Regions from separate parts of the Priestia sp. ABM2_011 genome, predicted to be linked through region 2. Evidence: riboswitches for the same ligand, from Rfam matches in the RefSeq annotation. Region 2 holds a riboswitch; the other holds the start of a gene.
What was found. Region 2 has a riboswitch for lysine ahead of ACXAE4_RS04285 (aspartate kinase). Riboswitches for the same ligand answer to the same signal wherever they lie in the genome.
Positions count from the first base shown of each region.

Region 1 (8,282 bases), 2.2 Mb from region 2:
TTGAAGACCATTCACCATCATCTTCAATTTTTAAAAAGAAAACATCAATTTCTTCTTCTGTTTCAATTAAAACTTCTTCCACAAACGCAACGGCAATATAATCGTGGCCTTCAATCGTCATTTTTCCAAGCACTTCAATATCTTGCTCTTGATCATTTTCATCTAAAATTGTAAAAATCTCTCCCGTTTCAATACGTTCCATCGTATTCCCTCCTATTTTAACCTCATTATTCGTTCACTAACATGTATTCCCCTTTAGAAAAGGTTTCATGCTTATAAAAGTAGAATCTACTTTTTAAAAGGCAAAAGAATGTCTACGGTAGTTCCTTTTCCAAGTTCACTTACAAAGTTAATTTCTCCTCTATGTTCTCGAATGATCTTATAGCACACCATCAGTCCAAGCCCCGTTCCTTTCTCTTTCGTACTATAAAAAGGTTTTCCTAAATGCTGCATTCGTTCCTGCGTGATGCCTGGCCCCTCGTCGCTAAACCGGACAACAAGGTTCTCCTGATTAAATCTTTTTAGTTGAATCGTTACAGTTCCTCCACTTGGCATGGATTCGACGGCATTTTTAAATATATTGCTAAAGACCTGTTTTAACTGGTTTTCTTCGCATAATACGAGAGGAAGATGAAGATCAATCTCTTTTTTTACGTGAATTTTCTCTGTAATCCCCTGCACCTCAGCTAGCTTTAACGTGTTCTCTAAGATATCTTGGACGTGTTTGTCTTTGTAGGTTTTCGCCTGAGGCTTTGCAAGACTCAAGAACTCGTCGGCAATCAATTCGATTCTATCTAACTCATGATTTATCATTTCTACATAGTAAGGCTGACCGCTCGTTTCTTCTAATAACTGCATAAATCCTTTTACCGCTGTTAGAGGGTTTCTGATTTCGTGAGCGATACCCGCTGCTAACTGTCCGACTAAGGAAAGCTGAGCGGATTCACGCAGCAATTTTTCAGTTTTTTTACGTTCTGTAATATCACGAAACAAAACTTGAATGGCCTGCTTTCCCATATACGGAATAGGAAAGGCAATGGTTTCGGCATCAATCGTATGACCGTCTTTATGAATAAACTTTTCTTCCTGCAAATCCACAGATTTATTTTCTGTTTTCATTCGATAAATTCGCTGTTTTACAACATCATAGTAATCAGGGTGAACAAACTGATAAACACAAGCTCCTAATACATCTTGAGGATTCTTGTATCCTAGTGCTTTAGCTCCTGCAGGGTTGATATAATCAATTTTACCTTCACTATGAACGATAATTGCTTCCGGGGATAACTCAATCAAACTTCGGTAGCGCTGTTCGCTTTCTTTTAAAGCCGTCTCATCCTGCTTGCGCGATGTTATATCTCGATAGACAAACGCAATGCATAACGGCCAATCATTCATATTTTCAACGCGAAATAGTGTGACGCTTACATTAATTAAATGCCCGTCTTTATGCTGTCTGACCGTCTCGAATTCCGTTTTCGATTCCCCTGATTGAATAGTCTTATGAAGTTCGCACACGGGCTCCTTTAAAAACGAAGGTATAATCGGAAGAGGCTTTTGATGAATTTCTTCAAACGTCCAGCCAAATGTATTCTCAAACGCAGGGTTCACTTGAAGCGTTTTACCCTCTAAGTCAACGATAGCAACAGCATCTGCGTTATGATAAATAAAAGGCTGAATCTGTTCTTTTTTCTCCTGATAACTAGTTATATTCACGCAATGTCCCATAATTTCAGGTTTTTCTGTGTAAGATAAAGGGGTTAAGTTTACTACATAGCGTTTATCATTTATTTGAAGCTCGTACATAAGCTTTTTCTTTTTATTTAGCGCTTCGAAAAAATGCTCATACGAGACCCATTCTTCTAGAGGTATTTTTTGCTCAGAAACGCTTTCTCCTTGATACATACTGTAAACAAGGTGGTCACCTTTTTGTTTGTAAGCAAATATGATTCCTAGAGCCTCAGCTGAATGATTTTCTGCATGTAATCGGACTATTTTTTTATTTTCGTTCATCGTTCATATTTACCTACCCCTCACTAGCATCTTTCCTAATCGTTCTCATTCTCTTAATTTTACATGAGGCGTTTAAAATTTACTAGATAAAGAAGCAGATATTTTCCATTCATTCACATAAAAAAAGCGCCTGTATAGGCGCTTTTTTATGTGAATAGGAATTACTTTGAATGATGCATTTTATGACAGTGCCGCTTCGGAACAAACCCATTTTTCTCCATATGCTGATAGCGATTTTCCATATGTGAAGAAATGTTTTGACTCTCCGTTTTGCTTAGCACGCCGTACTCCACATATTTTGAAAGTATTTCTTTCTTTTTTTCGAACATTTCTTTGTACAGAACGGATAATTCCTGCTTTTGCTGAGACGTCAGCTGCACGTCTTTTGTTTCTGGCTGAGGATTGTTTTCCGCTAATACAGGCGTCCCGCTCATAAATAAAAAAGCTGCTGCTGCACTTATCATAACCTTTCGCAAACAATCTACTTCCTTTCATCATATAGTAGTTATAGTTTGCGAACTTCTATTTGTTTTCATTCATTCTATTTGCTTAGGACTCAATAGCTCCTCTTACATCATAATCGCTAAGATCAATTTCCATTTCCATTTCAAGTGCTAATTTAGCAAGCTCTGAACCAAGATAAGGACCCGACGTTAAGCCTGAAGCTCCGAGACCATTCGCTACTAGTATTCCTTCGTAAGCTGGAAGAGCCCCGATGACTGGCAAGAAGCCTGGAGTAAATGGTCGAAACCCTACCCTTGTTTCTAAGACTGTGCTTTCTGTTAAGCCAGGAGCAATTAATAAGGCCTTTGAAAAAATTTCATGAAGCCCCCCAGCCGTTACTCTCAAGTCATAACCCGTGTCGTTTTCATGTGTTGCTCCTATGACAATTTGACCTTGTTCAAACGAAAGAATATATTGGTCGCTTGGAGGCATTACAACGGGCCAGTCTTTTGTATCTAAATCAGGAAGATGCAAGTGGACAATTTGCGCTTTTTGAAAGCTTGCTAAAAATTTCACTCCAAGAGGCTCTAGTAATTGATTTGCCCACGCTCCTGCTGTCACGATTGTTGTACTTGCTAGAAGGGTTTGTCCATTTACGGCAACGCCCGTTACTCGATTATTTTCATAAAGTAGTTCTGCGTTTCCTTCTATTATTTTTGCACCGTTTTTCTTCGCTGCATTCACAAGTGCGTTTCGAAGAGCTTTTCCGTTAACGCGAGCGGCTCCACTAATATGAACTGAACTGTATTCTTCCGAAAGAGCCGGAAACAAAGCCTGTGTTTCTTTAGCGGATAAACGTGTAATCTCGCCTATTTCGGGGGCTTCTTCCCGACGCTTATATGCTCGTTCTTCCATTTTTTTAAGCTTTTGTTCATCAGTGTGTAAACTAATTGCTCCTACTCGCTTATATCCCGTATCCGTTTCTCCATCTTCTTCTAATTGCTGAATTAATGTTTGATAGTACTTGGCGCCGCCTTTTGCTAAGCGGTACCATGCTTTATTTCGACGCTGCGAAAGCCACGGACAAACAATTCCTGCTGCTGCATCAGTAGCTTGACCAGCATCCTTGCGATCTATCAATGTCACATCTGCTCCTGCTTTTGCTAAATGATATGCCGTAGAAGCTCCAAGTACCCCAGCTCCAACTACGATGTATGTTTTCATACCGAAACACCCTTTTCTTTCTTCTAGTATTCTCATGCTATATGTATGCAATTTTAGCATAGCAAAAAAAGAAGTCACATACTAGGCGAAGCTATTTTAAGCTTATTTTTAAGCCTTGCTGACTTTGACATATAGCTCCTTTAGTCTCGTAAGCAAAAGCGGTAGAAGTTCTTTTACCAAGATTATAACAGGGTGAAGAAAGCCATAAATAGTGGTAGTACGTCTTTAACGCTGTGGCTTACGGCTTTTCTATTATAGGTGCTGAATAAAAAAATGAAAGAATAAAACCACTATAATATGTAAATAAAAAGAAATAACCATTATTTTAAGGAGAGCGTATGCAATCTTCATTTGTATTATTTTTTATCATTCTTGGTTTACTATTTGGCAAGTGGCGAAGGTATCAAGAATACTACCCTACTTTGCTGTTTTGGGTCACGGGGAATTTGCTTTATGAAGTGCTGCTGTTTCATCACCGCGTATGGGTATTTCACCCTGTTGGTATTGATCATCTTTTTCTACCCGATCACCTAATGGTTTCTCTTGGAATAACCTTAATTATTTATCCGTTTGTTATACCGGTTTTTTTAGGAAGGCTGCCGCTGCATGTAAGCGGCCGGCTGTGGTGGATTCTTTTATGGGCGCTTTTATTTACTGTGATTGAGTTCATTGCTTATGTTAATCACAGTATCACTCATCATTATGGATGGTCGCTGCTATGTTCTTTTCTCTTCAATATTGTCACGTTCTCACTTTTAATCATTCATCAGAAGACAGCGCTGGCTGCTTGGATTCTATCTGGAAGCTTCATAGCTTTTTTATTTATCTTCTTTGATATTCCTATGCCTTAACTTTTCATTGACTAGACAGAGGAAAAGGAAATATAATAGGAGTTACATTTAAATATAATTTTCCTCTCTGAGAATAGAGGTGCATGAAATCAAGAGTCACTTATTGGAGACTAATGGAGTCTGTGAAGATAAGTAAAAGGGATTTCGTGCCGAAGTATATAAACATCCATTGTGTTCATATACTGGTTCAGTATTGAATAAATGCTGAGCTGTCACAAACCACTTGGTTTGTGGAGAGCTATTGAAGAGATGTTGATGCCTAGAATGTAATAATACTTTATTATTATGAAACCAAGACGCGTGAACATCACTTCACGGGTCTTTTTTGTGTTTTTCTACTGACCATCAAAGTTATAGTTGAATGATTTAAATGGAGGGATACGGATTATGTACTTACATGGAACGAGTAAAATTAACAGCAGCAATCATTTAGAAATTGGGCAGTGTGATACGGTCGAACTGAAAAAACAATACGGCACTCCCCTATACATCTACGATCAAGAATTAATTGAGACGAAATGCAAGGCCTTCCATTCAGCCTTTCAAAGAAGCGGATTTTCATATCAAATCGCCTATGCAGGGAAAGCGTTTCTTTGTATGGAAATGGCTAGCCTTTTAACGAAGCTTGATATGTCATTAGATGTGGTCTCAGGAGGCGAATTATTTACAGCTCTTGAAGCGGGATATCCAGCTGAACGCATTCATTTTCACGGAAATAACAAAACGATTGAAGAAATTGAAATGGCTCTTGATGCGAATATTGGCTGTTTTGTTGTGGATAACTTTACCGAACTTGAAGTTTTACATGCCTTAGCAGCTGAGCGCAAACAGAAAGCATCTATTCTTCTGCGTGTTACTCCAGGGATTGAAGCCCACACACATGAGTATATTATGACCGGACAGGAAGACTCCAAGTTTGGATTTGGTCTTTCCAATGACCAGGCTATGAAAGCGGTAAGTTCTGCATTAGAAAAGCCTTACTACGATCTTTTAGGCATTCATTGTCATATTGGTTCGCAAATTTTTGAAGTAGATGGTTTTTCTCGCGCCATTGATATTTTAACTGATTTCTTATTCAGTATTCGTGATAAAATGGAATTTGAAGTAAAAGTTTTAAACGTAGGTGGTGGTTTTGGTATTCGTTATACCGAAAGCGACTCTCCACTTCCAGTTGAGTATTATGTAGATGCACTGACAGAAAAGCTAAGCCGCACGTTAACTGAACAGAATTATACCCTTCCGGAAGTCTGGATTGAGCCTGGAAGAAGCATCGTAGGAGAAGCAGGTACAACGCTTTATACAATCGGCTCAACGAAGGAGATTCCAGGTGTACGCAAATACGTAGGAATTGATGGCGGTATGACCGATAATATCCGTCCTGCTCTTTACGATGCAAAACATGAAGCTGTCTTGGCTAATAGAGTGACGGATAAAAAAGATGAAACAGTATCAATTGCGGGGAAATGCTGTGAATCAGGAGATATGCTTATTTGGGATATCGATTTACCGCGCGTTAATCAAGGAGATTTACTAGCAGTATCCTCTACAGGTGCCTACAACTATTCAATGGCTAGCAATTACAACCGTATTCCGCGCCCTGCTGTTGTATTTGTGAAAAATGGAGAAGCTCGTCTTGCTGTAGAGCGAGAAACATACGAAGATTTGGTGCGTAAAGATGTAAAGCCAGTCGTTACTACGTATGCAATGAGCAAATGATAGCTGTTCTTGCGTAGTAAAGAAGCTATTGTTGTTTGGAGGAAATCTATATGGTTTTAAGTGTATTTAAAACGTACAGATCATCGCTTATTCTGCTTCTCGCTATTTTAATTGGCGGGATAGCAGGATATGCTATCGGGCCCGATGTGGCAGTCGTAAAGCCCTTTGGTGATTTGTTTCTTAATTTAATGTTCATGATTATCGTTCCCCTTGTCTTTTTTAGTGTGGCTTCGGCGATCGCAAACATGAACGAAATGAAACGTCTTGGTAAAATTATGCTAGGTATCGCCGTTGTGTTTGTCGCCACTGCTGCTGTTTCAGCCGTTCTAGGCTTTTTAGGCGCATCACTTTACAATCCGCTGCACAACGTAGATACTTCTGCCATTAAAGAATTAATGGGTGACAGTGAAAATACAGCTGAAAAAATGACGCTTTTAAATCAGCTTGTTAGTACATTTACTGTACCTGATTTTGTTCAGTTATTTTCGAAAGAGCATATTTTACAATTAATTGTCTTTGCCGTTATCTTCGGTATTGCTACCACGATGGCTGGTGAAAAAGGACAGCCTATGGCGAAATTTCTGACTTCGGGTCAAGAAGTATCGATGAAAGTCGTTAAAATTGTCATGTACTATGCTCCAATTGGTTTAGGGTGCTATTTTGCTACTGTAGTAGGAGAACTTGGACCAAAGATCTTGCAAGGGTATGCTAGAGCATTTATTCTTTATTTATTAATTGCAATCGTTTACTATTTTGGCTTCTTTACGCTATACGCATGGATTGCTGGCGGTAAAGCAGGAATTAAGCTGTTTTGGAAAAATGCAGCTGCTCCTTCTATCACTGCTATTGCTACCTGTTCTTCCGCGGCATCTATTCCAGTCAATTTAGACGCAACAAAGAAAATGGGTGTGCCGCTGGATATTGCTGAAACAGTGATTCCATTAGGAGCAAACACCCATAAAGATGGTTCTGTTATCGGTGGTATTCTAAAAATTGTTTTCTTATTCAGTTTGTTCGGCAAAGATATGACGTCTGCTACGAGTATTTTGAGCATATTAGGCGTAGCCTTTTTAGTTGGAGCCGTAATGGGAGCAATTCCTGGAGGCGGTATGATTGGCGAAATGTTAATCATTACAATTTACGGATTTTCGCCAGAAGTTCTGCCCATCATTGCGGTCATTTCCACAATTATTGACGCCCCTGCTACGCTCTTAAACAGTACGGGAAATACAGTAACAGCGATGCTTGTTACAAGGTTTACAGAAGGAAAAGACTGGATTAACAAAATTATCACCACCGATAAAGTCGCCTAGTAAAAAAGCAAAGGGAACAGTCTTAGTGACTCTCCCTTTGCTTTTTTCGTGTGCAGTAATATCGATAGCCGTGTATAAAGTTTGTAAATACGCACATTCTATAGGTATGTTTCATAACCGGACTGGAGGTGTCGTCTAATGAGTAACGCTGCAGGAGGTTCAAAGAAGAATCAACCGAATGATGCGAATCACGTAAGTGCAGAAACAAAAGCTCATCAAAAACGTCTCACTGAGCAAAACAAACAAGAGCATCAAGCTGAAGAGCGAAAATAAAATGACGTCAAAGAACGTTTGGCACAGGCCCTGCGTTCTTTGACGTCATTTTATTTTGAGAGAGCTTAATGACGACGCTCTTTATAGGTCTATCGTACAACCTCCTTTCAAACTTTTACATATTCTATTAATAGGTTTGTAAAAGGAGGAATGATATGGTGTTTTCTTGGATAGAGATTACAGCTGCAGCCTTTGGGCTTTCAGTTATTTTGATAAGTTTTGCATTTTTGCCCGAACGTACAGGCAAAAATCTTTATATTCCTCATCAGCTAGTAGCAAAATCTATGTTTCTCTATAAAAAGATTATTGGTTTTATAAATCAATTTCGACAGAAACTTTAGTTCATTTCCTTTCCTCGTTTTTATTCATTGGATAGCTCCCTTTTTTAATCAGCGCATTTACAGTAAATAATTTAATGGTTAAAATAAAGAGTAAAAAAAAAGGATAA
Region 1 is NZ_JBSWUB010000001.1:2,989,963-2,998,244, forward strand. Features, by position in the region: gene ACXAE4_RS16140 (DUF1292 domain-containing protein) at 1-202, opposite strand, end outside; gene ACXAE4_RS16145 (PAS domain-containing sensor histidine kinase) at 289-2,013, opposite strand; gene ACXAE4_RS16150 (YckD family protein) at 2,175-2,489, opposite strand; gene ACXAE4_RS16155 (NAD(P)/FAD-dependent oxidoreductase) at 2,563-3,681, opposite strand; gene ACXAE4_RS16160 (CBO0543 family protein) at 4,020-4,532, shown strand; lysine riboswitch at 4,599-4,781, shown strand; gene lysA (diaminopimelate decarboxylase) at 4,920-6,248, shown strand; gene ACXAE4_RS16170 (dicarboxylate/amino acid:cation symporter) at 6,299-7,561, shown strand; gene ACXAE4_RS16175 (hypothetical protein) at 7,700-7,834, shown strand; gene ACXAE4_RS16180 (hypothetical protein) at 7,990-8,175, shown strand.
Region 1: another riboswitch for lysine. It lies ahead of lysA (diaminopimelate decarboxylase); the one in region 2 lies ahead of ACXAE4_RS04285 (aspartate kinase).

Region 2 (8,282 bases):
CATTAACAGAATTAATTAATAAACACGCGTAAGTCAAAACCTAGCTCAGGCTAGGTTTTTTTCTTTTTCTCCACTTTTTCTCTTTTGGGAATACTTTTATTTAGCGAATATGCGTTCGTTTGTTTTATACTAGATGTAAGGAACACCGCCATAAATCCAGCTTATGTACATGTATTAAGACAGGAAAGAATGTAGGTTACGCTTCATAAGCGATTGTATAGATGGACAGAGTAAGAGAAGAGGAAGGAGAAAAGTATGAACGATTATTTAAAAGAAAAGCTGGCTATTTTACCGGATCAGCCCGGCTGTTACTTGATGAAAGATAAATATGGAACGGTCATTTACGTAGGAAAAGCAAAAGTATTAAAAAATCGAGTACGTTCCTACTTTACCGGATCTCATGACGGAAAGACGCTTCGACTTGTAAACGACATTGTCGACTTTGAATATATCGTCACATCTTCTAATTTAGAAGCGCTTATTTTAGAAATGAATTTAATTAAAAAGCATGACCCAAAATACAATATTATGCTTAAAGATGATAAGGGCTATCCGTTTATTAAGATTACAGCTGAAAAACAGCCCCGACTTGTTATTACAAGAAAAATAAAAAAAGATAAAGGGAAATACTTCGGTCCTTATCCTAATGTTCAAGCAGCAAATGAAACAAAGCGGCTTCTTGATCGCATTTATCCGTTAAGAAAGTGCTCCACTATGCCAGATAGGCCTTGTTTGTATTACCATATCGGGCAATGTCTAGCTCCTTGCGTAAAAGAGGTAAAAGAAGAGCAAAACAAACAAATTATTGAAAATATCACGCGGTTTTTAAATGGTGGATATGAGCATGTCAAAACAGAGTTAACTGAAAAAATGTTAAAAGCTTCAGAAGAACTTGACTTTGAACGGGCTAAAGAATACCGAGATCAAATTGCTCATATCGAAGCGACAATGGAAAAGCAAAAAGTAACGTTTAATGATTTTGTTAATCGAGATGTGTTTGGCTATTCTTACGATAAAGGCTGGATGTGTGTTCAAGTTTTCTTTATTCGCCAAGGGAAATTAATTGAGCGAGAAGTTTCTATGTTTCCTTTTTATAAAGAGCCAGAAGAAGATTTCTTAACTTTTATCGGTCAGTTTTATGCCAAAAATATTAAGCCAAAAGAAGTGATGGTTCCAGCAACGATTGATGCAGAGTTAGCTGAGAAGTTAGTAGAAGTAGAGGTTCAGCATCCAAAGCGAGGCAAAAAGAAAGAATTAGTAGAACTTGCGTGTAAAAATGCAAAAATTGCGCTCGGTGAAAAATTCTATTTAATTGAACGAGATGAAGAGCGTACAGTTGGCGCAGTTGAACGGTTAGGAGAAGAGCTTGGAATTGCCGCTCCTTATCGGATTGAAGCATTTGATAACTCAAATATTCAAGGAACAGACCCAGTTTCTGCGATGATTGTTTTTGTTGATGGGAAACCGGAAAAGAAAGAATATCGCAAATATAAAATTAAGACGGTAAAGGGACCAGATGATTACAGTTCCATGAGGGAAGTCGTTCGCAGACGGTATTCCAGAGCATTAAAAGAAGGTCTTCCGCTTCCGGATTTAATTGTTGTAGATGGAGGCAAAGGGCATTTAGCTGCAGTACAGGACGTTCTCGAAAATGAATTGGGACTTTTAGTGCCTACAGCAGGTCTTGTCAAAGATGATAAGCACAGAACCTCCAATCTGATGATTGGTGAGCCTCCTCAAATCATACCGCTTGAACGCAATAGTCAAGAATTTTATTTGCTTCAGCGAATTCAAGATGAAGTTCACCGCTTTGCGATTACCTTCCACCGTCAAGTGCGCTCTAAGTCCGCTTTTCAGTCAGTTCTGGACGACATTCCGGGAGTGGGAGAAAAGCGTAAAAAAGCTTTGTTAAAGCATTTTGGTTCGGTGAAAAAATTGAAAGAAGCAACGATTGAAGATATTCGAAATTCAGGTGTTCCTCAGAACATTGCTGAAAAAATTTATGAAACATTGCAAAAATAGTCTTGAAATAATAGAAAATATTTGATAAGCTATTAACTAATTTCATACGACACTTCATCAAATGAAGTGAAGATAGAGGTGCAAATTTAATCAGTACGCATCAGGAAGGGTATGAGCCCTTATGAACGATGCGGAAAGGGAAATTTGCCGAAGTGAACATTACCTCATAGTAATGATTGCTGGTTCTGCGTTGAATAAACGTAGGATTGTCAAGATGTAGATTCTTGGAGAGCTATCTCACGGCAGTGGACGGTTATGTTTTATAATTTTCGTTCGTTAAGCAATGAGAGCTCATCTCATTGCTTTTTTTATTGTCTGAGTAAAAAAATTTAGCTTCTCATCATCCTGCATATGCAAATTTATTGAAAAGGAATGAACAAAATTATGGCATTAATCGTTCAAAAATTTGGTGGAACATCTGTTGGTTCTGTTGAACGTATTCAACATGTAGCAAACCGTGTTATTCAAGAAGCAGAGCGCGGTAACCAAGTAGTAGTTGTTGTATCGGCAATGGGCAAAACCACAGATGCACTGGTGAAATTAGCAAGTGATATTACGGACAGTCCAAGTAAACGCGAAATGGATATGCTTCTTACAACTGGAGAACAAGTAACGATTTCCCTGTTAACAATGGCTCTTCAATTCAAAGGTCATGAAGCCACTTCGCTAACAGGTTGGCAAGCTGGTATCCAGACAGAAGCAGTTCACAGCAATGCACGAATCCAGCACATTGACACGACTCGTATTCAAAGCCAATTAGATAGAGGTCGAATCGTAGTAGTAGCTGGATTCCAAGGCTGTTCAGAAGATGGAAGCATTACAACATTAGGTCGAGGCGGCTCTGACACGACGGCAGTAGCTCTTGCCGCGGCACTAAAAGCTGCAAAATGTGATATTTATACAGACGTAACAGGAGTGTTTACGACGGATCCGCGCTACGTAGAAGATGCTCGTAAACTTCATTCTATTTCATATGACGAAATGTTAGAATTAGCCAATTTAGGAGCAGGGGTGCTGCATCCGCGCGCTGTTGAGTTTGCAAAAAATTATCAGGTACCGCTAGAAGTGCGTTCAAGCTTAGAAAACGAGAATGGAACGATTGTTGAGGAGGAAGTTTCAATGGAACAAAACTTAGTCGTAAGAGGAATTGCGTTTGAAGATAATATTTCACGGGTGACAATTGAAGGGTTAAACAACGAGTTACAAACTCTTTCTACTATTTTTACAGCATTAGCAAAAGAACAGTTAAACGTGGATATTATTATTCAAAACGTAACGGCTAATAATCGCCTCTCTATCTCATTTTCTATTAAAACTGTAGACGTAGAAGCTGCTCTTGCCGTCTTAAAAGAGTATAAATCTACTTTGGGGTATACGCGTATTGAACATGAAAGCGGTCTGGCTAAAGTATCGATTGTGGGATCTGGCATGATTTCTAATCCAGGTGTTGCAGCCGAAATGTTTGAAGTGCTGGCAGGAGAGAAAATTGAAGTGAAGATGGTCAGCACGTCTGAAATTAAAGTATCTACAGTTGTACCGCATGCTGATATGGTAAAAGCTGTTGAGACGCTTCACGTAGCATTTGAATTAGAAGAGCAGCAGGCAGTGCAAGTATAAAGAAGAGAAAAAAGACGTGGTATCTCCACGTCTTTTATATATACGTATTTCTTACTTTTTATAACGCTCCGCACGGGTTTCGGTAGGTAAGATATCTTTTCGGTCCCACTGCACGGAAATCAGCACTTTTCCGTTCTTTTCTTTAGGTGTTAAGTAGGCTTCTGTTAGGCAGTTGTTTTGACGCTGAATCTGTTCAGCCACAAATCCTGACTCAAGATGAAATGAACAAGTTTCCTGCTGAAATCTTTTGCTGACCACATCACCTGATAACTCAAGCTCTAGTGAATATTTATCTTTTTTGGCAAGCGTCAGTGTTCCCCAGGAAGCTGCTTTAAAAAAAGCGACGATTTCATCCATTGTATTTAATGGATATTTACGCGCAAGGTGTTTTCCTGCCCAGTATGAGATGGTATTCGTTTCGTCTCCAAGAAGCTCTGGAATCAACACGTCACGCAAAAGACTGTATCCAAAATATGGAACGTGATCAAGAGCTCTCTCTGTTTCAGCTGCGGCATTAGGTTCTAATGTTTCCATCGTCTCTTCAAGTTCTTGCTGTGATTCTGTTTGTAAATTGCTCATGCTTTCCCCTCTTTCTTTACTACTATTATATACAAATCTAAAAAACCTCTCACGCATTTTTTTAATAAAATGTAAGAGGATCTTTATTATGGTAAAAAGAGTTAGATGTAAAGATAAAAAATCCATAAAATTACTTTTAAAAGGGTACTTTTACCTGTGTAAATGTTTTGTGAACTTGTTTACAATAAAAGTATAAAGTAAACGCTTACTTAACTGTGGCAAGCGATATTATAATAGAAAGAAAAAATCTTTAACATCAATGTAGTAAGCGTTAACAAATATAAAATTTTATAAATTTATATTTTATAGAAGATTTAAACATCTTGCCTTGACGCTCTTAATCGATGGGAGTAAAATTAACCTGTCACATACTTTATTAGGAAATGCAAAGGTTTTCATTTCCTGTATTCACGATTAATCTATTTGTCTAGTGGGAGTAAGAAAGTTCTTCACAAACTATGTTCATTTAACTAAGGGGGGTCTACGCAGATGGCGGCAAACAGAGAGTTTCAATATCGGAGAATCCATTCACTACTTGGAGTAATACCAATCGGGATTTTCTTAACACAGCATTTAGTTGTGAATCATTTCGCGACAAAGGGAGAAGAATCATTTAATCAAGCAGCTCACTTCATGGAGAGCTTACCTTTCCGCTATGCTCTAGAAATTTTCATTATTTTCTTACCAATCGTTTTTCACGCAATATACGGTCTTTACATCGCATTCACTGCTAAAACAAACGTTAACAACTATGGATTTTTCCGTAACTGGATGTTTATCCTTCAGCGTGTTTCAGGTGTAATCACACTTATCTTCATCACATGGCACGTATGGGAAACCAGAATACAAGCTGCGCTTGGAAAAGAAGTAGATTTTCAAATGATGGAACGAATTTTAAGCAACCCAGCAATGTTTGCATTCTACATAGTTGGTGTTGTATCTACGATCTTCCACTTTGCAAACGGTCTATGGTCATTTGGAGTTAGCTGGGGGTTAACTGTAACACCACGTTCTCAAAGAATTTCAACTTATGTGACATTAGCAATCTTCTTAGCACTTACATTCGTAGGTGTTCGTACATTATTCGCATTTGCATAAAATTAAGGTTTTGAAGGAGTGGGGTTCCGATGAGTAACGGAAAAATCATCGTAGTCGGTGGCGGTTTAGCTGGCTTGATGGCAACAATAAAAATTGCTGAGTCTGGCAAGCAAGTAGATTTATTTTCACTAGTTCCGGTAAAAAGATCTCACTCAGTTTGCGCGCAAGGTGGAATCAACGGAGCCGTAAATACGAAAGGTGAAGGAGATTCACCATGGGAACACTTTGATGACACAGTGTATGGCGGAGACTTTTTAGCCAACCAGCCACCTGTAAAAGCAATGTGTGAAGCAGCTCCTGGTATTATTCACTTACTTGACCGTATGGGTGTTATGTTTAACCGTACTCCTGAGGGTTTGTTAGACTTCAGACGATTTGGCGGAACGCAGCATCACCGTACGGCTTTTGCTGGAGCAACAACGGGTCAACAGTTATTGTACGCATTAGATGAGCAGGTTCGTCGCTATGAAGTTGCCGGACTTGTGACAAAGTACGAAGGATGGGAATTCTTAGGTGCTGTTCTTGATGATGAGCGCAGCTGTCGCGGAATTTCTGCACAGAATTTAAAATCAATGGAAATTAAAACGTTCCCAGCTGATGCGGTTATTATGGCTACAGGTGGACCTGGTATTGTCTTTGGAAAATCGACGAACTCAGTTATTAATACAGGTTCAGCGGCATCTATCGTGTATCAGCAAGGTGCATACTATTCAAACGGAGAGTTTATTCAAATTCATCCAACTGCTATCCCGGGAGATGATAAGCTTCGTCTTATGAGTGAATCTGCTCGTGGAGAAGGCGGACGCGTTTGGACATATAAAGACGGTAAACCTTGGTATTTCTTAGAAGAAAAATATCCGGCATACGGTAACTTAGTACCTCGTGATATTGCAACTCGTGAAATTTTTGACGTCTGCGTAGCGCAGAAGTTAGGAATTAACGGAGAGAACATGGTTTATCTGGACCTTTCACATAAAGATCCAAAAGAGCTAGACATTAAACTTGGAGGTATCATCGAAATCTATGAAAAATTCATGGGCGATGATCCGCGCAAAGTACCAATGAAGATTTTCCCAGCCGTACACTATTCAATGGGCGGTTTATGGGTGGATTACGATCAAATGACAAATATCCCTGGCTTGTTCGCAGCTGGTGAGTGTGATTATTCGCAGCACGGAGCGAACCGTTTAGGAGCAAACTCATTATTGTCAGCTATTTATGGCGGTATGGTTGCTGGTCCTAAAGCCGTTGAATACATCAATGGTTTAGAAAAGAGCGCAGATGCTATTTCTTCAAGCGTATATGATCGTCATGTGAAAGAAGAAGAAGAGAAATGGAACAATATCATGAATCTTCAAGGTACAGAAAATGCATACGTTCTTCATAAAGAGCTAGGGGAATGGATGACTGACAACGTGACAGTCGTACGATACAATGACAAACTGTTAAAAACAGATGAAAAGATTCAAGAATTAATTGAACGCTATGATCGTATTAACATTAATGACACGGCTAAATGGAGTAATCAAGCGGCAACATTTACTCGTCAGCTTCAAAACATGCTCCAGCTTTCACGTGTTGTAACGCTTGGAGCTTACAACCGTAACGAAAGTCGCGGTGCTCATTATAAGCCGGATTTCCCAGATCGTAACGATGAAGAATTCTTAAAAACAACAATGGCATCTTTCGTTGATAAGAAAACGGCTCCTTCTTTCCATTATGAAGAGGTAGACGTATCGTTAATCAAACCGCGTAAGCGCGACTACACAAAGAAAAAAGATGAAAAACCAAAAAAACAACAAGAGGGGGTTCGTTAATCAATGAGTGAACAACAAACAGTCCAAAAGACAGTGCGCTTCATTATTACACGTCAAGATTCAGCTGAATCTGCTCCTTACAATCAGGAGTTTGAAATTCCGTATCGTCCGAATATGAACGTTATTTCAGCACTGATGGAAATCAGACGTAACCCTGTTGATGCTTCAGGTAAAGAGGTTGCTCCGATAAACTGGGAAATGAACTGTTTAGAGGAAGTATGTGGAGCCTGTTCAATGGTTATCAACGGTAAACCTCGTCAGTCATGTACAGCTCTTGTTGATAAACTAGAACAGCCGATTCGCTTGCAGCCAATGAAAACATTCCCTGTTGTTCGTGACTTGCAGGTAGACCGCAGCCGTATGTTTGATTCACTGAAAAAAGTAAAAGCCTGGGTTCCGATCGATGGCACATACGATTTAGGACCAGGACCGCGTATGCCTGAAAAGAAACGTCAGTGGGCGTATGAGTTATCCAAGTGTATGACATGCGGCGTTTGCTTAGAAGCTTGTCCAAACGTAAACGACAAGTCAAACTTCATCGGTCCAGCACCGCTTTCTCAAGTTCGCTTGTTTAATGCCCATCCAACCGGTGCGTTAAATAAAGGAGAACGTTTAGAGACGATTATGGGTGATGGAGGGCTAGCGAACTGCGGGAACTCTCAAAACTGCGTTCAATCATGTCCAAAAGGAATTCCATTGACTACTTCAATCGCAGCTTTGAACCGCGACACAACAATTCAAGCATTCAGAAGTTTCTTTGGTAGCGATCAAGTATAACCACTCAAAACCTCTCCACGTGGAGAGGTTTTATTTTGTCTATGACGAACGGAGGAAATACAGATGAATAATATTTCGTATATTGAAGACATGGATCACTGGAAAGAGTCATTTTCGTTTAAGCAGAAAATCAAGGTAAGATTTTCGGAAACAGATATGTTTGGGCACTTAAATAATACGGTTCCTTTTGTTTATTTTGAACAAATACGTACGGAATTCTTTCACCATATTGGCTTTATGCAAAAGTGGACGAGTGAGTATGAGGGAACGATACCGGTGGTGGCTGATTTGCAGTGCGACTATGTCAAACAAGTGTATTTTGGCAACGTGCTAGCTGTTTTTGTAAAGGCCCATAAAATCGGACGTTCTTCG
Region 2 is NZ_JBSWUB010000001.1:802,512-810,793, forward strand. Features, by position in the region: gene trxA (thioredoxin) at 1-32, shown strand, start outside; gene uvrC (excinuclease ABC subunit UvrC) at 256-2,022, shown strand; lysine riboswitch at 2,088-2,265, shown strand; gene ACXAE4_RS04285 (aspartate kinase) at 2,407-3,639, shown strand; gene ACXAE4_RS04290 (YslB family protein) at 3,691-4,218, opposite strand; gene ACXAE4_RS04295 (succinate dehydrogenase cytochrome b558 subunit) at 4,708-5,316, shown strand; gene sdhA (succinate dehydrogenase flavoprotein subunit) at 5,346-7,133, shown strand; gene sdhB (succinate dehydrogenase iron-sulfur subunit) at 7,137-7,910, shown strand; gene ACXAE4_RS04310 (acyl-CoA thioesterase) at 7,974-8,282, shown strand, end outside.